Regions from separate parts of the Maricaulis sp. D1M11 genome, predicted to be linked through region 4. Evidence: predicted binding sites of a transcription regulator. Region 4 holds the regulator's gene; each other region holds the start of a gene.
The links. Region 4 encodes LexA, which represses DNA repair genes until DNA is damaged. Its sites were predicted from a motif close to ATGTTCCNCTTGTGTTCC; they were not measured.

Region 1 (4,948 bases), on a different contig from region 4:
TTCGGGGCGACCCGGGCGCAAATCGGCGGGCAAGGGCGGCTTGTCCGACACGATGATGGCTATTTCTTGCGGAAACTGTCCAGACTCACAACCTGGCCACCGCCATCACCGGGCGCGGGCCGGCTGGGAGGCGTGTCCGGGGCGTCCGGGTTGTCATCATCGATCTCGGAGCCCAGCTCTGCCTCGATATCATCATTGTCCGCTTCCGGATCCGGGTCGAATTGCAGGTGGAAACCGACGCTGGGGTCGTGGAAGCGTGAGATCGCCGAAAAGGGCAGGCTGAGATATTTTGGCACGCCGGAGAAGCGAAGTGTCACTTCGAAGCCGCGATCCGTGATATTGAGATCCCAGAACTGGTGTTCCAGCACGATCGTCATTTCGTCCGGATATTTTTCCAGCAGGCTGGCATCGATATCCACCCCCGGCGCACGGGTGCGGAAGGTAATGTAAAAATGATGATTGCCAGGAAGGCCTTCGCCGCCCGCTGCGACCAGCAGGGCCTCGCGAACAACGCCGCGCAAGGCTTCTTGCGCCATGATGTCGTAGCGCATCAGATCTTTTGCCATCGGCCATTCCCCCTATGCCTTCGTGAGGCAAGGTAAACGCGTCTCAAGGGAGGTCAAACGACTTCGCTCAGTCGAACTGCAAGAGCCGTTAATGCAGTTGCAACAATGCGACGCTTTTAGAAATAGCCGAGGTAAGACATTGAATTGCCCGTTGCGGGCGAGAGAAAAAAGAAAGGCGCCCTCAGGCGCCTTTCCAATCCGAATGAGCGGATGACTTAGCGGCCGGTGCAGCCTTTGTTGTCATAGAGCTCGGTCAGGTGGTTGCGGCGTTCTTCAACCAGATCCATGGCGCGGTCGGCTTCCATGTAGTTACCGACAGCGGCAGGCCAGAAGAAAACGACAGCCGCAACATTGGCGGTGTTGACGCCCTGATTGTTCTCGGCTTCTTCCTGAACGGCGTCCAGGTTGTCGAATTCGGTGACGAGTTCAGCACAGGTCAGGTCACGATCGCCCGGCTGGCGCGCGGCAACTTTGGTCGTGGATGTACAACCGGTCACGGCAAATGCAGATGCCAGAGCAATGAAGAAAAGCTTTTTCATGATGTCCCCCAAATAAGCTTGCTTGTCCGCTCTATACGCTCAATTCGGGCATGTCAAAGTGAAACACGTGAGGCGCGTTGATTTGTGGTGTTGAGTGGCAGAAAGTGCGGGGTGCAGCCAATAAACGGTTGTAAAGTAAGTCAGAAGTGAATGTTCACGCACATGTGAGGGCGGGAGGGTACGCCAGTTCCGAAGCGTTTCGAGCGCTCCGATTCGTGCTCTCGTCTCAGGTCGACCGGTCTCATGCAACGAACGGATCAAACGACGGGAAAGGTAAGAATAGAACGACGTCAATGACGGCGTGCTCTTGATGTCGTCATGCATGGACGGTCAGCGCTCCGGGCGGATCAGGCGTGTGTACTGACCGGGCGTTGGAAACAGGATCGACCTGCGACCAGACGCGCGCGGGAGTTGGGTCAGTTCGATGGTCGTTCGGCCATCGGTTCACTGTCAAAGACCGTATCCACGCCAAACACTCGGCATCTACCCCAGACAGACGGTTTGCAATCGACGTAAAGAGAGTGTCGCGCGCAGGGTGCGGATCGCACCCTGTAGACGCATCAGGCGGACAAAAATGTGGCCAAGAGAGTGTCGGCAAGGGTTGGGGAGAGAAGTGGAGGCTTCTGTTGCCAGGCGCCTCCGAGCCCCGCCTGAGCATGCTAAGAGCCCAGGAGTTTTAGGCGAGATATCCCGCGCTGCTTACGCAGCGAGAGCGACCTCTTCAGCAAAGTTGTCGTTGGCAACTTTCAAAAACGAGCCTGTAACGGGCCTCACCCGAGCGAAAGCATACCCCTTTACCCGTTCGTCAATCCTGTTTCGGCCCCGCACGCTGTGCCACGACACAGAGGTATTGGTGGAGCCGCCGGGTACTGCCCCCGGGTCCGATCCGGTTATTACGAGCGCGTTTATCGCCATAGCTGGCGAACCAGCCTCTTCAATATAAGCGATACGAGGGGCGGGTGAAAGATCCCCGCCCAGTTCGCTCGCTGTGCTGGGGCTTATCCCGCGCTCGAATAGTCCATAAAGAACACATTGAGCTTGTTGCCATCGGGGTCGCGGAAATAGCCGGCGTAGAAACTGCCATCACCGCGCGGGCCGGCCGGACCCTCGCACTGGCCACCGAGCTCTTCCACAGCCAGCTTGTAGACCTTGTCTACTTGTTCGCGGCTGTCGGCCTGGAATGCGGCCATGACACCATTGCCAACCGTTGCCGGGTTGCCGTCAAAGGGTTTGGTCAGGCCGATACCGGCGCCGCCGTCCGGCTTGCCCCAGGCGATGAAGTTCTCGTCGCCCATCATGCGGCTCACGCCGAATTCGGCACACAGCTTGTCATAAAAAGCGGCCGCCCGGTCCAGATCATTGGTCCCCAAAGTGACATATCCCAGCATTCTCATATCTCCTGAAGGTTTGGCCCGGTCCGCGCGTGCAAATCCGGACAGCAAAAGCGTCATCAAAACGTCATTGAATTGGGGCCACACAAGATCGGCCCCCACAAAACATGTTCTTGTTATGTTCTTGCGAGCACCTTAGCCTCAGACTATGCAAACGCAAGTCCAAAATGTCTCGCTCACCTTTTTGAAGTCTCGATTGCGCGCGGAGATTTGTGTGGATGGAACTGATTTCACCGACGTGCCTCGAGCGAATCGGCGCTAAGATTTTGTGTTGAACGTTCAGAGTCCCACGACCTGCCCCAATACTTGCCTGAATACCCGAGCCGGCAGGAGAGGAGAGTTTTCATGGCGGATATCGCCCCCCTGACATCGACGTCCAATGCGGCCGAAGGCTCCAAGATGACCGAGGCGTCCAACGAGACGCGGTCGCGCCGCGACCTGTCTGCGGGATCAAAGGTTGAGCGGGCCTATCTCGAACTCCTCGAAGACATTCTGGAAACCGGTGCGGATCAGGATGATCGTACGGGCGTTGGCACCCGTGCGGTCTTTGGCCGGCAATTGCGTTGCGATCTGTCGGAAGGCTTTCCGCTTCTGACCACCAAGAAAGTGCACTTCAAGTCCATTGCCATTGAACTGTTGTGGTTCCTGCGCGGCGAAACGAATGTGCGCTGGCTGCAGGAGCGCGGGGTGAGTATCTGGGATGAGTGGGCCGATGAGAATGGCGATCTCGGACCGGTTTACGGTAAGCAATGGCGCCGCTGGGAAGGTCCCGACGGGACGGAAATCGATCAACTGTCCAACATTCTTCAGCAGATCAGGAGCAATCCGGCGTCACGCCGCTTGATCGTGTCCGGCTGGAATCCGGTGGACGTGCCCAACATGGCCCTGCCGCCCTGCCACACGCTCTATCAATTCAATATCGCCAACGGGAAGCTGTCCTGCCAGCTGTATCAGCGCTCGGCCGACATGTTCCTGGGCGTACCATTCAACATCGCGTCCTACGCCCTTTTGACCTGTATGGTGGCCCAGGTCTGCGGTCTGGAGCCGGGTGAGTACATTCACACCTTTGGCGATGCCCACATCTATTCCAATCATGTGGACCAGGTGCGCGAGCAGTTATCGCGGACACCGCGAGCCCTGCCGCGCCTGCAGCTCAATCCGGAGGCCCAGGACCTGTTCGCCTTTGAATACGAAGACATTGTTCTCGAAGGTTATGACCCGCATCCGCGCATCACTGCGCCTGTCGCGGTCTAGGAGAATCCCATGTCTGACCTGATGGAGCTGGCCGACAGGATCGGCGCCGTTTCCGATATCTATGCCGAGCGGTTTGATATCGACCGGTCCGGCGACTGGCATGTGCTCAAATTGCAGGAAGAAGTGGGTGAACTGACACAGGCCTATCTCACGGTCAGTGGACGGACGCGTCGTCCCGCCGATACGGTTGCGCGCGAGGCGCTGGCACGGGAGATGGCGGATGTGTTGGGCATGCTCTTGCTGCTGGCGCGCGATGAAGGGGTCGATCTGGACCAGGCCGTGCGCGAGAAATGGCTGCGCTATCTGGAGACGCAAACGGTATGATGCCTAGGTCTGATATCGGTGGGGGCGAGATGCCCCGGACGATTGTTCCGCGTGTGTCTTTGATGGTGGCCCGGGGCCGAAATAACGTGATTGGCAGTGCCGGTGGCCTGCCCTGGCATTTGTCGTCTGATCTCAAACTCTTCAAGGCCGTGACGTCGGGCAAGCCGGTGATCATGGGGCGCAAGACCTGGGACGGCCTGCCCCGCAAGCCCCTTCCCGGCCGGCTGAATATTGTGGTCACGCGCCAGACCGGCCTGGCCGCCGACGGCGCCGTTGTGGTTGGCGATCTCGGATCGGCCCTGGCACGAGCGTTCGAACAGGCCAATCTTGATCGCGTGGACGAGGTCTTTGTGATCGGTGGCGCACAGATCTATGCCGCGGCCATGCCTTTTGCCGACCGGCTTTATCTGACCGAGGTGGATGCGGCACCGGACGGGGATGCCTGGTTCCCCGAGTTTGATGAAGCGGCGTGGTCGGAAATCGGGCAGGAAACCTATCCGGCCGGAGAGCGCGATGATCATGACTTCATTTTTCGCGCCCTCGACCGGCTGAAATAGCGTTCGGGCCACACAACATACCCATGATGCGGGACTGGATGTGTGTGCATCCCTCCCTGTTCTGCTTGAAAGCCGGGCCGCATGCGTTCATGTATGTGTCAAGATTAGCGAGAGGTTTGAGCACACTCATGCCATGGAATGACAATTCTGGCGGCGGCGGAGGTCCCTGGGGCTCCGGCGGTGGAAACAATAATCCGAACAATCCCTGGGGGCAGCGCCCCAATAACAATGGCGGCGGCGGAGGTCGCGGGCCGGAGGGACCGGATCTCGACGATGTCGTGCGCGATCTTCAGCGCATGTTCGGTGGGCTGTTCGGC
Region 2 (4,948 bases), on a different contig from region 4:
CATCTGTTCATCAAGATAGAGGCGTGCCGCCTCGGCGGTCAGGGCCTCGATCCGCCGTACACCGGACGACACCGCGCTCTCGCCGATAATCTTGAAAAGGCCGATATCCCCGGTGCGCTCGACATGTGTGCCCCCGCACAATTCCACCGAATAGGCCATATCCGTGTCAGCCAGCTCCCGGCCCATGGTGAGAACCCGCACTTCATCGCCGTATTTCTCGCCAAACAGCGCCAGCGCTCCCGCCTCGATAGCCGCTTCAGGGCTCATCGACCGGGTCGACACGGCGGTGTTCTGACGGATGATGGCGTTGACATCGGCCTCGATGGTCCGCAATTCCTCGGCGCTCACAGGCTTGTTGTGGCTGAAATCGAAGCGCAGGCGATCCGGGCCCACATACGAGCCTTTTTGCGTCACATGCTCGCCCAGACGCTTGCGCAGAGCCGCGTGCAGAAGGTGCGTGGCTGAGTGATTGGCTTTCGACTCGGCGCGTTTAGCGGCATCCGCCTCCAGCCGCGCCGTCTCACCGGGTACAATCTCACCACTTTCCAGCACACCGGCATGGACATGCAGATCGCCCGCGCGTTTCTGGGTATCATCCACGCGGAACACCGAGCCATTGGCAAAGGTGATCAATCCGGTATCGCCGGCCTGACCGCCGCTTTCGCCATAAAACGGGGTCTGGTCGAACACCAGCTCGGCGGACTGGCCCTCGCCCAGGCGGACCTGTTCCGCACCGTCAAACACGATGGCCTGCAATGTGCCTTCGCCGTCAGTGCCCTCATATCCGAGGAAATTGCTGGCCCCCGCGGCCTCGCGCACACCGAACCAGACCGTATCCGGCGCCTGCTGACCCGAGGAGAATTTGCTGGCACGGGCATCCGCGCGCTGTTTCTCCATGGCCGTTTCAAAACCGGCCTCATCAACGGTCATGCCCTTGGCGCGCAGCGCATCCTGGGTCAGATCGAGCGGAAATCCGTAAGTGTCATAGAGTTTGAACGCGGTTTCACCGGGCAGGGCTTCCCCCTCCGCCATATCTGCGGTGGCCTCTTCAAGCAGGCTCAGACCGCGACCGAGCGTGCGCTGGAAACGCTCTTCCTCGATTTTCAGCGTGTCTTCCAGCAAGGCCTGGGCCCGACCCAATTCGGGATAAGCATCGCCCATCTCGGTTTTGAGCGCCTCGACCAGTTTCCAGATCACTGGCTCACTGGCGCCAAGAAGATGGGCGTGGCGCATGGCCCGGCGCATGATGCGGCGCAGGACATAACCGCGTCCCTCATTGGACGGCGATACACCATCGGCCATCAGGAAACATGTGGACCGCAAATGATCGGCAATCACACGATGGCTGGCCAAGGCCTCACCCTGGGCTTTCACACCCAGCACGTCTTCCCCGGCCGCAATCAGATTGGCGAACAGATCCACATCATAATTATTGTGCTTGCCCTGCAGGATGGCCGCGATGCGCTCCAGCCCCATACCCGTATCGATCGAGGGTTTGGGCAGATCAATCCGCTTGCCGGGCTCCAATTGCTCGAACTGCATGAAGACCAGGTTCCAGATCTCGATGAACCGATCTCCGTCCTCCTCCGGGGAGCCGGGAGGGCCACCCCAGACGTCGGGGCCATGATCGAAAAAGATCTCGGAACACGGACCACATGGCCCTGTGTCACCCATGGACCAGAAGTTATCCGAGGTGGAGATGCCAATGATCCGGTCGTCCGACAGACCTGCAATCTTGCGCCAGAGCGTGCGCGCCTCCTCGTCCTCGGAATAGACCGTGATGAGCAGCTTGTCGGCAGGCAAGGCAAACTCCCGGGTGATCAGCGTCCAGGCGTGGTGGATCGCCTCTTCCTTGAAATAATCACCAAAGGAGAAATTACCGAGCATTTCAAAAAACGTATGGTGACGGGCCGTATATCCGACATTGTCGAGATCATTATGCTTGCCACCCGCGCGCACACATTTCTGCGACGATGTCGCGCGCACAGACGACGGGGTTTCCGCACCCGTGAAATAATTCTTGAACGGCACCATGCCGGCATTCACGAACAGAAGTGTGGGATCATCTTGCGGCACAAGCGGGGCTGAGGCCGCGATCTCGTGCTCATTCCGGCCGAAATAATCGAGGAAGGTCGAGCGGATATCGCGCAAGCTGGTCATTGGTCTAAAGTCCACATTGCAGGAACGGGGGAAGGCCCGTGCCTGGGTCGTTGATCCGGTACTGGTCACACGGGCCATGATGCGCCGGGTTTTCTCTTCCCCGCCCACGCAAACAGCCCCAGCCTATGTTGCATATCTTCGCGGAAGCACAAGAGAGGAGCTGTCATCGACACGCCTGCAGGCACGGCTATCTTCAGGCCCGGCGGCGGGTTCTTGACCAGGGGGGCTTGATGACGGGGCTCAACGAACCCAATCAGGCGTCGATACCGGCTAACTAATCCGGTGACCGGATCGATCGAACGACTTCGGCAGGCGCGCAAGCAGATTCGGCAACCGCGCGAACGATCCCGGCGAAACGAAACCGGGACAGTTCGGACTGCCCCGGTTCCAATTCGATGACACTTTTGGGATCTGATGAGGTGATCTGATGGTGCAATCTGATATCGTGAGCTGATTCAGTGCCCTAAACTGGCAGGCCCGTTTCGGCGACCCAATTGGGAACGCCGAATTCAGCTCATCCGGTCCAACAACTGAGGCTCAACAGATCAGGCTCAGCAAATCAGGTCAAACGGTTGAGCCTCACCACTCACTGCAATCGCCAGGACGCCAGCCAAAACGACTGAACGCCCCGACGCCTCGCACCAATAAGAGCGAGACTAGCTGGCCGCCGCCGCGTCATCATCCGCATCAGGACCGGTGAGCATCTCATCCGCGATCAACCCGGCATTTGCCCGGACCTTGCGCTCGATCTCCGCAGAGATATCCGTGTGCTCCAGCAGGAAACGACGCGCGTTCTCACGGCCCTGTCCGATACGTTCGGAATTATAGGAATACCAGGAGCCGGACTTCTCAATGACATCGCCCTTCACGCCGAGATCCAGCAATTCACCCATTTTGGAAATGCCTTCGCCGTAGAGAATATCAAACTCGACCTCCCGGAAGGGGGGCGCGACCTTGTTCTTCACCACTTTCACGCGGGTCTGATTGCCGATCACTTCATCGCGATTCTTGATCGCGCCGATTCGGCGGATATCCAGGCGGACGGAAGAGTAGAATTTCAGGGCATTACCGCCGGTCGTGGTCTCGGGAGAGCCGAACATCACACCGATCTTCATGCGGATCTGATTGATGAAAATCACCAAGCAGTTGGATTTGGAGATGGAGGCCGTCAGCTTGCGCAGCGCCTGGCTCATCAAGCGCGCTTGCAGGCCCGGCAGGCTATCCCCCATTTCCCCTTCCAGCTCGGCGCGCGGCGTCAGGGCCGCGACCGAGTCGATCACCAGGATATCGACAGCGCCGGACCGGACGAGCGTGTCAGCGATCTCAAGCGCCTGTTCACCCGCGTCAGGCTGGGAGACCAGAAGCTCGCCCACATCCACGCCCAGCTTGGCCGCATAAACCGGATCCAGGGCATGTTCAGCATCGACAAAAGCGGCCACGCCGCCCGCCTTTTGAGCCTCGGCCACGGTGTGCAGCGCCAGAGTGGTCTTGCCCGAGCTTTCCGGCCCATAGATCTCGATGATCCGGCCCTTGGGCAGACCGCCCACACCCAGGGCAATATCCAGACCCAGAGACCCGGTGGACACCGCCTCGATTTCCATCGCCGGTTTCTGACCGAGCTTCATCACCGAGCCTTTGCCGAACGCCTTGTCGATCTGGCTGAGTGCGGCCTCAATGGCCTTCTGCTTGTCGTTGTTTTCGTTTTTCACGAGTCGAATCGCGCCCTTGCTCATTTGCCCTTGTCCTTATTTCACGCCGCTAACAAGCGGGCAACTGCCACAACGCGTACCAGTTTTGTTCACGGAACACAAGCGGAACATTTATGGTTAACAAAACAGAACAAAGCGGAACATCCACTCGCCTAATCCCGATTGCGCCACCCGTTCGCCCCCAGTAACATGCTTGAATGTCCCTTTGGCACAGGCATATCGCGCCGCTCTGGAACCGGTTCCGGTCGCAACCCGAACTTCGCTCCCACACCGGAACGGGTGTGATGCTGATGAGCCTCGTGGCGGTCACGCTGGCCGCATCGGAGCGGCCTGACCCGGACGCCGGGCCTGTCATGATTCGCGACAGCGTCTCCGGCCTGGTGAGCCCGGCCTATCTGCCCGACCTCGATGCGGGCGGACCATTGATCGTGCTCACCCTGACCGGCCCGACCAGCCATTTCCAGACCCGGTCGGGAGAGCTTGTGGGCTATGAACGCGATCTGGCGACAGCCCTGGCCGAACATATGGGCGTGCCTGTCGAATTTCGGGTGAAACCGGATATCCGGGCCCTCATCCGTGCGTTGAATGTGGGCGAAGGCCATGTCGCAGCGGCCGGTCTGACCGCCACCGACGCCCGTCGGGCACAGGGGCTGAGGTTCGGCCCGGCCTACAAGCTCGTGCGGGAGCAGCTGGTCTGCCGCCGGGGCGGGGTTCGACCACGCCGCGCCGGCGCTCTCGCGGAGGCCTCACTCATTGTGCAATCGGGGTCGAGCTATGAGGAAACGCTGGAGACCCGACGCGTCGCGCTGCCCGAACTGACCTGGGACACCCAGCCGGCTGGCTCGGCCTTGCCCCTGCTCGAACTGGTCGATGCGGGGCTTTATGACTGTACCGTGGCCGATTCCCATCTGGTGGATATTGCGCGGCTTTTGATGCCCGAACTCTCGGTCAGCCTGAACCTGACCCGCGACCGTCCCCTGGCCTGGCTGGTCTCCCCGCGCGCAACGGGTCTGGAGGCGCGGCTGGAGGCGGAATTTGCCTGGGCCCATACCTCCGGCCTGCTCGATGAGCTGGACCAT
Region 3 (4,948 bases), on a different contig from region 4:
GGGGGATGGCTGGACGCTTTTGGGGGCGCATATCGCGATCTACGCGATTATTCTCGGCATGGCGCTGCTCTCCCTGCCCAGCCTTATGGCCGCCGCAACCGATCCGAGCCTGGCTGAAGATCCGGCCGCCATGGCCCAGATGGTGGCGCGCCCGCTTGGAGCGCTGACCTGGGTTCTGACCCCGATCAATGTGGCGCTGATGGTGGTGCTCGCAGGACCGACAGCCGCTGTGGCGTGGAATGCGAGCCAGGCCCAGGATGATATCGCCGACGTCTTCTAGACGTCGTTCGTCCGGGTAAAGCAGTCTCTCCAGATACACAAAGGCCCGTCAGCGTTCTGACGGGCCGTGGTGTACCTGCTTGCAGGCGAGGCGCTGTCGCTACAACATGGGCTTGAGATAGCGGCCGGTCCAGGAGCGCTCTTCCTTGGCGATTGTCTCCGGCGTGCCAGTAGCGACAATCTCGCCGCCACCATCTCCGCCCTCCGGTCCGATATCGATCACCCAGTCCGCCGTTTTGACGACGTCGAGATTGTGTTCGATCACCACGACCGTATTGCCGGTATTGACGAGTTCGTGCAGCACTTCGAGCAATTTGCGGACATCCTCGAAATGAAGACCCGTGGTGGGTTCGTCCAGGATGTACAGGGTCTTGCCTGTGGCGCGCTTTGACAATTCCTTGGACAGTTTGACCCGCTGGGCCTCACCGCCCGAGAGCTGGTTGGCCGGTTGGCCGACCTTGATATAACCCAGGCCAACCCGTTTGAGGGTTTCCAGCTTGTCGCGCACGGCCGGAACGGCCTTGAAGAAGTCCGCACCTTCCTCGACCGTCATGTCCAGCACATCCGCGATGGACTTGCCCTTGAACTTGATCTCCAGGGTTTCGCGGTTGAAGCGGGCGCCATGACACACATCGCACGGCACATACACGTCCGGCAGAAAGTGCATTTCAATCTTCACCACGCCATCCCCCTGGCAGGCCTCGCACCGTCCCCCCTTCACATTGAAGGAGAACCGACCGGGCTTGTATCCGCGGGTCTTGGCTTCGGGCAGCTGGGCAAACCACTCCCGAATGGGCGTGAAGGCGCCGGTATAGGTGGCCGGGTTCGAGCGCGGTGTGCGGCCAATGGGTGACTGGTCGATGTCGATGACCTTGTCGAGCTTGTCGAGGCCCTCGATCGTGTCATGCGGTGCGGGAACCGTCTGGGCCTTGGACAAACGACGTGCGGCCGCCTTGTAAAAGGTCTCGATGGTCAAGGTGGACTTGCCGCCGCCCGAGACCCCCGTCACGCAGGTCATCACACCGAGCGGGAATTCCGCCGTGACATTTTTGAGATTATTGCCCTTGGCGCCGACGACACGCACCTTGCGTTTCTTGTCGATCTTGCGCCGCTCGGCTGGGATGGTGATTGAGCGGGAGCCGCTGAGATATTGTCCGGTCAGACTGTCAGGATGGGCCTTGATTTCATCGGGCGTGCCGGCGGCCACAATATCCCCGCCGTGCACGCCTGCGGCCGGACCCAGATCCACGACATAATCGGCGGTCAGGATGGCCTCCTCATCATGCTCCACCACGATCACGGTATTGCCCAGATCCCGCAATCCCTGGAGGCTCTCCAGCAGGCGGGTATTGTCACGCTGGTGCAGGCCGATAGAGGGCTCGTCGAGCACATAGAGCACGCCGGTCAGACCGGAACCGATCTGGCTGGCCAGGCGAATGCGCTGGCTTTCCCCGCCTGACAATGTGCCGGAGGCCCGATCCAGTGTCAGATAGTCCAGGCCCACATCATTGAGGAATTTCAGGCGTTCGAGGATTTCCTTGAGAATGCGTTCGGCGATCGCGTTCTGCTTGACTGTGAGGCTGTCAGGAATCTGGGCAAACCAGTCACGGGCCTTGCGGATCGACAGCTTGCTGGCGTCCGAAATGTCATAGCCGCCAATCTTGACCGCCAGGGCTTCCGGTTTCAGACGTCGTCCACCACAGGTTTCGCACGGCTGGGAGGATTGGAACCGGGCCAGATCTTCGCGCACCCAGCTGCTGTCGGTTTCGCGCCAGCGTCGTTCCAGATTGGGGATAACCCCCTCAAAGGCTTTCTGGGTTTCGAATTTGCGCAGACCATCTTCATAGATGAATTTGATCTTCTCCTTGGTGCCATAGAGCACGACGTCGCGGAATTTCTTGGGCAGGGAGGACCAGGGCGCGAACATATCGCCACCGAAGTGATCTGCCAGGGCCTGAAGGGTTTGCTGATAGAGTTTCGACGTCGCACGGCTCCAGGGCGCGATGGCCCCGTCATTGAGTGATTTCTCCCCCTCGGGCACAACGAGACCCGGGTCGAATTTCAGGGATTGCCCCAGCCCATCACAGCTCGGACAGGCGCCGAAGGGATTGTTGAACGAGAACAGGCGCGGTTCGATCTCTGAAATCGTGAAACCGGAGACCGGACACGCAAATTTCTCGGAGAAGACAATGCGCTGCGGGGCGCCATCCTCATCCTTGCGGTCGGCGAATTCCGCAATGGCGATGCCGTCCGCCAGCCCTAGCGCTGTTTCCAGACTGTCCGCCAGACGGCTTTCCATGCCCTCGCGGATCACGATGCGATCGACGACCACATCGATATCGTGCTTGAATTTTTTGTCGAGTTCGGGCGCGTCTTCCATCGTGTAGAATTCGCCGTCGACCTTCACCCGCTGGAAGCCCGCCTTGAGCCATTCGGCGAATTCCTTGCGGTATTCCCCCTTGCGGCCGCGCACCACGGGCGCCAGCAGATAGAGGCGTGCACCGTCTTCCAGCTCCATCAGTCGGTCGACCATCTGACTGACGGTCTGGCTTTCAATCGGCAGGCCGGTCGCCGGCGAATAGGGCACACCCACACGCGCCCATAACAGGCGCATATAGTCATAGATCTCGGTGACCGTACCCACCGTGGAACGCGGGTTTTTGGAAGTGGTCTTCTGTTCAATCGAGATCGCAGGCGACAGGCCCTCGATGGAATCCATGTCCGGCTTGGCCATTAACTCCAGGAATTGGCGGGCATAGGCCGACAGGCTTTCCACATAGCGCCGCTGTCCCTCGGCATAAATGGTGTCAAAGGCGAGGGAGGATTTGCCCGATCCCGACAGGCCGGTGAAAACGATCAGACTGTCGCGTGGCAGATCGACGGAGACATTTTTCAGATTGTGTTCGCGCGCGCCTTGCACACGGATTTTGTCGAGCGCCATACGGTAAGCCTGCCTTGAGTCGGAAATGTCAGTGTTGCGCGGAACAATGGGAGAACATCTCCGCTCTGTCCAGAAGAAGTGCAGAACGGACACATTTAGGGCTCACACAGGGCGTCGTCCAGCCTGTGAACCGGTTTGCTCCTGACACAAGGCTGGCAGGAGAGGGGGTAGAGGTCAGTCTCGCAAGGATCGTTTCACCCGCTGGAGCGCGAGCCAGACTCCGCCAAAAATGACCGGCACCACGAGGGCTGTGGCGAGCGCCACATTCAGCGCCGGCCAGAAACTGCCCGCCACCCCTTTGAAAAGGTAGTGGGCGAGGCCGGTGCCATAATAGGTGATGGCAACAGTCGAGAGGCCTTCGACGGTTTCCTGAAGTCTGAGTTGCAGGCGAGCGCGCTGATCCATTGAGGCCAGGAGGGCGGCATTCTGGTCTTCCAGGGCGACATTCACACGGGTTGCTAGAAGTTGATTGGCGCGGGTCACACGCTGGCCCAGCGCGTCGAGCCGGCGTTGGGCCGCCTCGCAGGTCCGCATGGCCGGCGCCTGACGTCGTTCCAGAAAGACGCTGAGCCGTTCATATCCTTCCACCCGTTCCTCGCGCAGTCGTGTCAGCCGTTCGCGCATGACGGCATCATAGGCGCGCGAAGCCGCAAAGCGGTAATGGGTGCGCGCGTCTGCTGCCGTGACCTCCCCGGCAATGCGGGAAAGACGCTCCAGCAAATCCTTGTCCCGGCCTGTTTGTGGGGGTTCGCTGATCTGAGCGGACAATGTGTCGAGTGCGTTTTCCAGCCGGTTGAGTTCCTGTCCCAGTGCCTGTGCGAGGGGCAGCGCCAAAAGCGCAGCAATCCGGTAGGCATCCACTTCGAGGAGTTTTTGCACGACGCGGCCGCGGCGATCATCGGGTGCACCGGGATCGAACAGGATAAAGCGGACTGCGCCCGTCGCGTCGGCCTTGAAATCGGTCGCGACGGTGAAATCACCCCCTCCAATCGCGCTGGCAATGAAACGGTTTTCCCCAAAGGCCTGGCGAGCGAGTTCCGGCTTGAGCCGTCCCTTCGAACTGGGTTGCACGTCCAGCCGGGTGGCGCTGAGCAGATCGCCAAACCGGTCCAGCACCTCGCCAGGCAGTCCCAGTTCGGGTGGGCCGGAGAAAGGTGGTTTACCTGGACCTTCTTCCATCAAGGTCAGCGTACTCATTTCGGTATGGCGTTCCCAGATCAGCCGGGTCCGGCCCGATTCGATCTGATGACGCCAGGCATCGGGATCCGGGGGCGGTGTCCCGAGCGCAGCACACAATGCCTCGATCTGTGCGACCGGATCGAGCACCTGCCCGTCGCGTCTGTGCATGAAGGCATAATGGGTGAGCTGGGCCGGCAGCGGAGCGGGCAGGGAGGGACGCGCATGCGCTTCTTGCAACAGCTTGCCGCGCAGGAGCGTCATCTGTGCCGCGTTCACCTGATTATCTGCGGCCATAGGGTCTGACATCACGGGCCTCCGTCCGGTTTCATCGTGAGGACGAGGCGGGTCTGGCACAGTTCAGGGCGTTGACCCAAGCGAAAACCGGGGCGAGGGGCTGGCTGGGCAGGCCCACGGTGAGCTTCGATGCAGCACAGCCCCGTGCCGGGCGATTACTCGGCAGGAATCTCAGTCTTGAACGCGTTCAGACACGTGTTGCGGCTTTCAGCTTCCATCGCAGCATAAAGAGCGAACGGATCCGCGACTTTCGCG
Region 4 (4,948 bases):
CAGCCTGTCGGTTCGTCGGGAGGATTTGCCCGAAGACCTCACGGTGACCGCCTGGACAGAGGATGGCGAGATCATGGGCCTGTCCCATGCCCATCGCCCCATTCACGGCGTTCAATTCCACCCCGAATCGATCGCGTCTGAACATGGTCATGCCCTGCTGGCGAATTTCCTCGCCCTTACGGGTCTCGACACGCAAGCGGCCGCCTGAGCCTTCCGGAGATCGTCATGTCCGCATTGAATGCCTGCCTGCAGGCCTTTTCCCGTGCCGAACGCCCGGCCGCCACCGATATCGAGGCCGCCTTTGGCGAGCTGATGGATGGCGCCGCTAGTAACATCCAGATCTCTGGCTTCCTTATGGGGCTCGCCGCCCAGGGTGAACAACCGGAAGATATTGCAGCCGGAGCGCGCGTCATGCGCAGCCGCATGACATCGATCACGGCACCCGAAAACGCCATTGACACCTGCGGAACCGGCGGGGATGGCAAAGGGGCGTATAACATCTCGACCGCAGCTGCGATCGTTGCGGCAGGCGGTGGCGCCAAGGTCGCCAAACATGGCAACCGGGCGGCCTCGTCAAAATCGGGCTCGTCCGATGTTCTGGCCAGTCTGGGGGTCAATCTCGATGCCGGTCCCGACCTCGTGCAACGTTCGCTCGAGGAAGCGGGAGCCGGATTCCTGTTCGCACCCGCCCATCATTCCGCCGTCCGTCACGTCGGAGAAGCGCGCAAGACGCTCGGCGTGCGCACCGTGTTCAACCTTCTCGGTCCGCTGTCCAATCCGGCCGGAACCCGACGTCAATTGCTGGGCGTCTATCACAAGCGCTGGCTCGTTCCCATGGCCCGGGCCCTGGAGGCGCTGGGATGTGAACACGCCCTTGTCGTGTGCGGCCAGGACGGAATGGACGAGATCACCACCACGACCCAGACAGATGTGGTGGAACTCAAGTCAGGTGAAATTCGCGAATACATCATTGATCCGGGCCAGTTCGGGATTTCGCTGGTCGAGGAAGCGGACCTGAAGGGCGGTGATGCTGACTACAATGCGGCCGCCATCCGCCGCTTGCTGGACGGCGAACACTCCGCCTATCGCGATATTGTTCGCCTCAATGCGGGTGCAGCCCTGTATCTGGGTGGTCTCGCCGAGGACCTCGCGGCCGGGATTGAGGGAGCCACAACCGCCATCGACAGCGGCGGCGCCCGCACTGTCCTCGATCAGATGATCGCCATTTCCAACGCCTGAGACCGGGAGAATACCATGTCCGACACCCTGACCCGTATCGGTGCGTACAAGCTGGACCATATTGCCGCCTGCAAGGCGCGCCGCAGTTATGATGACGTCGCCGCGGCCGCGCGCGATGTTGCGCCCGTGCGAGGTTTCCGCCAGGCCCTGATCGACTCTTCCAAAAACGGCAAGATGGGGCTCATCGCCGAAATCAAGAAAGCCAGCCCGTCTAAAGGATTGATCCGCGAAGATTTCAATCCGCCGGAACTGGCCAAGGCCTATGAGGCCGGGGGTGCGACATGTCTCTCTGTCCTCACTGACGGCCCCAGTTTTCAAGGCGCCGATGAATTCCTGACAATGGCACGTGATGCGGTCGCCCTGCCCGCCCTGCGCAAGGATTTCATGTATGACATCTATCAGGTCGCCGAGGCCCGGGCCCTGGGGGCGGACGCCATTCTTCTCATCCTGGCCGCCATTAATGATGACTGCGCCCGCACCCTGACCGATGAGGCTGAAAAATGGGGTATGGACGTTCTGGTTGAAGTGCATGACGGTCCGGAGCTGGATCGTGCCATTGCCCTCAATGCCCCGCTCGTGGGCATTAACAACCGTAATCTGCGCACGTTCGAAACAAGCCTGCAGACCTTCGAAAACCTGGCGCCACGCGTTCCGGAAGATCGCCTTCTAGTCGCGGAGAGCGGTATTTTCACTCCCGCCGACGTCGCCCGCCTCAAGGATGCCGGAGCTGAAGCTCTGCTGGTCGGCGAAAGCCTGATGCGTCAGGATGATGTCACGGCCGCGACTCGGCGCCTGCTGGGCTAAAACACGCCTGCTAGACCATGGCATTCGCCGGACGTGCCCCGCCGCGCGCCGGACCAAAAGCCCCTCGCTTGACCGATGTGCGGAACACTTGTAGAACACAGGTGATTCCTGCTTTGTTCCGTGCGCTTCGGCACTGATGCGCACAGGCTGAGCAGGGTCTGACAGGACAATCCCTGATGGCGCAAGGGTTTGGGGCATGCCCACTCCCATGGCACCAGGGTCCGGCTGGAAGGAATGCGCCATGCTGACGCGGAAACAACACGAGCTTCTTCTGTTCATTCACGAGCGGATTCGAGATACGGGCGTGTCTCCCTCTTTTGACGAGATGAAAGGCGCCTTGAACCTCGCCTCGAAATCAGGGGTTCACCGCCTGATCACGGCTCTGGAAGAGCGCGGCTTTATCCGGCGCCTGGCTCATCGCGCTCGCGCGCTTGAAGTCATCAAGCTTCCCGAAGATGCTGTTCGTGGGGCCCAGAAGACCGAACAGGTCGAGGATACCCGCAATGTGGTTCGCCCGGACTTCCAGCGCAAAACCGTTGATGAGCCCGGATCTGATGCGAGTGTGGACATCCCGATCCTGGGCCGGATTGCCGCCGGTGTGCCCATCGCGGCCATTCAGCATGAAACGGACCGCCTTCCCGTTCCCGCCGACATGATCCAGGGCGGCGAGCATTTCGCGCTCGAGGTCAAGGGCGATTCCATGATCGAGGCCGGCATTCTCGATGGTGATCTGGTCCTGATCAAAAAGGCCCAGTCCGCCGAGAATGGCACGATTGTCGTGGCTCTGGTTGATGATGAAGAGGCCACGCTCAAACGTCTGCGCAAGAAGGGCGGATCCATCGCCCTGGAGGCCGCCAATCCGGAGTATGAAACCCGCATTTTCGGCCCGGAACGTGTAAAGGTTCAGGGCACGCTGGTGGGGCTGATCCGCAAATATCACTGAGCGGAGTGTCGTCCTCGCTCTTCAGCTCCAGCCCAGATCCGGTATCGCCGGGTGTCTTCGACCCAGACGTGATCGCGGATGTCGTCATTGCGGATCCACAGGGCCAGACTGCCCTGCGTCACACGTTCCTCCACGCCGATAATTCGGGCTGAACAGGACTGCCGCCGCCAGTCCGGCAAGGATTGGGGCAGGACCAGAATGTCGGCCCGTTCACAGTCCTCGAACCAGACAGACATATCGCTCGGCCGTGCAATCCGGATTTGGCCGAGGAAATAAACGCAGCCTGAAGCGTCACACCTCTGGGGCGCCGGACTGAGGGTCTCTGACACCGCAGCGCGCTCGGCAAAAACCCGGCGCGCAAAACGGCCCTGACGAGGGTGTGAGGTCCACAGATTTCCATCCTCCTGCGCCACAATAACGCCCTCTTCCGTAATCACCAGGTGGGGAGGAGTGCTGGCGAACCAGATGATCACACTCACGAGAAAGACCAGGCTTGGCGCAATCAGGGCGCGTAGCCCCCGTACGACGAGAAACCAGACCACAGATGCGGACAAACCGGCCAATAGCCAGGGAGGCGCGGCTGCGATGGGAATGAGAACGCCCTCCCCCCCTGAGGTCCATCGCGCGAACGACAGGCACAGCCGCAAGCCAAACCCCATCACCTCGAATACAGGGCCATCCCATCCCAACGGGATCAAGACGAGGGCGAGAAACCCGACCGGCATCACAATCAGGGAAAAGATCGGCATGACTAGCACATTGGCAAAAAAGCCGGTCTTGGCGAGGTGATGAAAATGAAAGGCCGAAAAGACGGATGTTGCACTCCCGGCTATGGCGCTGGTGAAGGCGACACCGCCGGGAAGTGTCACGATAATCGGCCAGCGACGGGCCTGAACAACCGGGCGTGCCAGTTCATAGGCCCGGATCAGGGCACCGGTGGCCGCAAAACTCATTTGGAAACCGACTGACAGCACACTGTGCGGCGCCAGGATCAGGATCATCACACACGCTAGGCCCAGAGCATTCATGGACAAAGCCCGCCGGGAGACCAGAACAGCGCCCAGTAAACAGGCGGTCATGATAACCGCCCGCTGTGTCGGCAGGCTGGCTCCGGTCAGCACGAGATAGGCCAGGGCAGCGACAAGTGCGCAGAGGATGGCCGGATAACGTGCATCAAAGGCGCGTCCAAAGGGCCGTATAGCAGCACCGACCAGGCGCGCGACGCCATAGACGGTGCCGGCCAGCAGGGCCATGTGAAGCCCCGATATCGCCAGGATATGGCCCAGTCCACCGGATCTGAGAATCTCGATCACATCGCGATCAAGGGCCGATCTGTCGCCCGTCAGGAGCGCGGCGGCAATCCCGCCCGTTTCATCAGGTAATCGGCGCTGAATATGAGCCGAAAGACCATAACGCAGACGCACAAGATCAGCCGCAAACCCGGTTTCACGTCCGGTTATCGCGCTTTCAAGCCGAAACCCGGAAGCCTGAAGACCGGAAAACCGGGCATGGAAGGCTGAATCATAGGCTCCGGGTACAACGGGTCGTCCCGGTGTGAACAAAACGGCCCTCACCCGTACCCGGTCGCCCGGTTCCGCCACTCCCTCGGAGGCCAGAACCCGGATCCAGCCTGTGTCGGTGCGCACATGCCAGCGCAAACGCCCATTGGCCGACCGGCTCAGACCTTCGATCCAGCCCGTCACCTCGATGGACTGCCCCTCCCGAAATCGAAGATTGGAGACGTCAGGAATCCGGCTCTGGGCCCACATTATCCAGACCAACACCATGGCCATAAAGACGATGACCGCCCGAGGCTTCCGGCTAGGCCAGCTGGCATGCAGCACGGCGAGCAGTGCCAGACTGGACACCACCACGCCCCAGCCCCACATGCCGGTTATGTCGACGGGCAGGATATGGGCCAGGCTACAGCCCAGCAATCCGGCACAGGCCAGTCCGACAAAT

Region 1: RMQ97_RS10380 (VOC family protein) is a predicted target of LexA. The motif match lies at 2,604-2,621, and genes of this name have one in related genera.
Region 2: recA (recombinase RecA) is a predicted target of LexA. The motif match lies at 3,963-3,980, and genes of this name have one in related genera.
Region 3: uvrA (excinuclease ABC subunit UvrA) is a predicted target of LexA. The motif match lies at 3,261-3,278, and genes of this name have one in related genera.

What each region holds. Positions count from the first base shown of each region.
Region 1 covers NZ_JBKQWY010000005.1:256,726-261,673, reverse strand. The annotation lists gene RMQ97_RS10400 (PaaI family thioesterase) at 1-51, opposite strand, end outside; gene RMQ97_RS10395 (SspB family protein) at 60-566, opposite strand; gene RMQ97_RS10390 (hypothetical protein) at 782-1,105, opposite strand; RNA gene ssrA (transfer-messenger RNA) at 1,718-2,074, opposite strand; gene RMQ97_RS10380 (VOC family protein) at 2,104-2,493, opposite strand; gene RMQ97_RS10375 (thymidylate synthase) at 2,896-3,750, shown strand; gene RMQ97_RS10370 (phosphoribosyl-ATP pyrophosphohydrolase) at 3,760-4,074, shown strand; gene RMQ97_RS10365 (dihydrofolate reductase) at 4,074-4,631, shown strand; gene hflK (FtsH protease activity modulator HflK) at 4,760-4,948, shown strand, end outside.
Region 2 covers NZ_JBKQWY010000005.1:157,703-162,650, forward strand. The annotation lists gene alaS (alanine--tRNA ligase) at 1-2,160, opposite strand, end outside; gene recA (recombinase RecA) at 2,817-3,893, opposite strand; gene mltF (membrane-bound lytic murein transglycosylase MltF) at 4,067-4,948, shown strand, end outside.
Region 3 covers NZ_JBKQWY010000002.1:363,426-368,373, forward strand. The annotation lists gene RMQ97_RS05990 (hypothetical protein) at 1-280, shown strand, start outside; gene uvrA (excinuclease ABC subunit UvrA) at 380-3,220, opposite strand; gene RMQ97_RS06000 (DUF3422 family protein) at 3,395-4,705, opposite strand; gene RMQ97_RS06005 (VOC family protein) at 4,849-4,948, opposite strand, start outside.
Region 4 covers NZ_JBKQWY010000003.1:48,316-53,263, reverse strand. The annotation lists gene RMQ97_RS06615 (anthranilate synthase component II) at 1-208, shown strand, start outside; gene trpD (anthranilate phosphoribosyltransferase) at 226-1,239, shown strand; gene trpC (indole-3-glycerol phosphate synthase TrpC) at 1,255-2,043, shown strand; gene lexA (transcriptional repressor LexA) at 2,285-2,986, shown strand; gene RMQ97_RS06595 (ComEC/Rec2 family competence protein) at 2,980-4,948, opposite strand, start outside.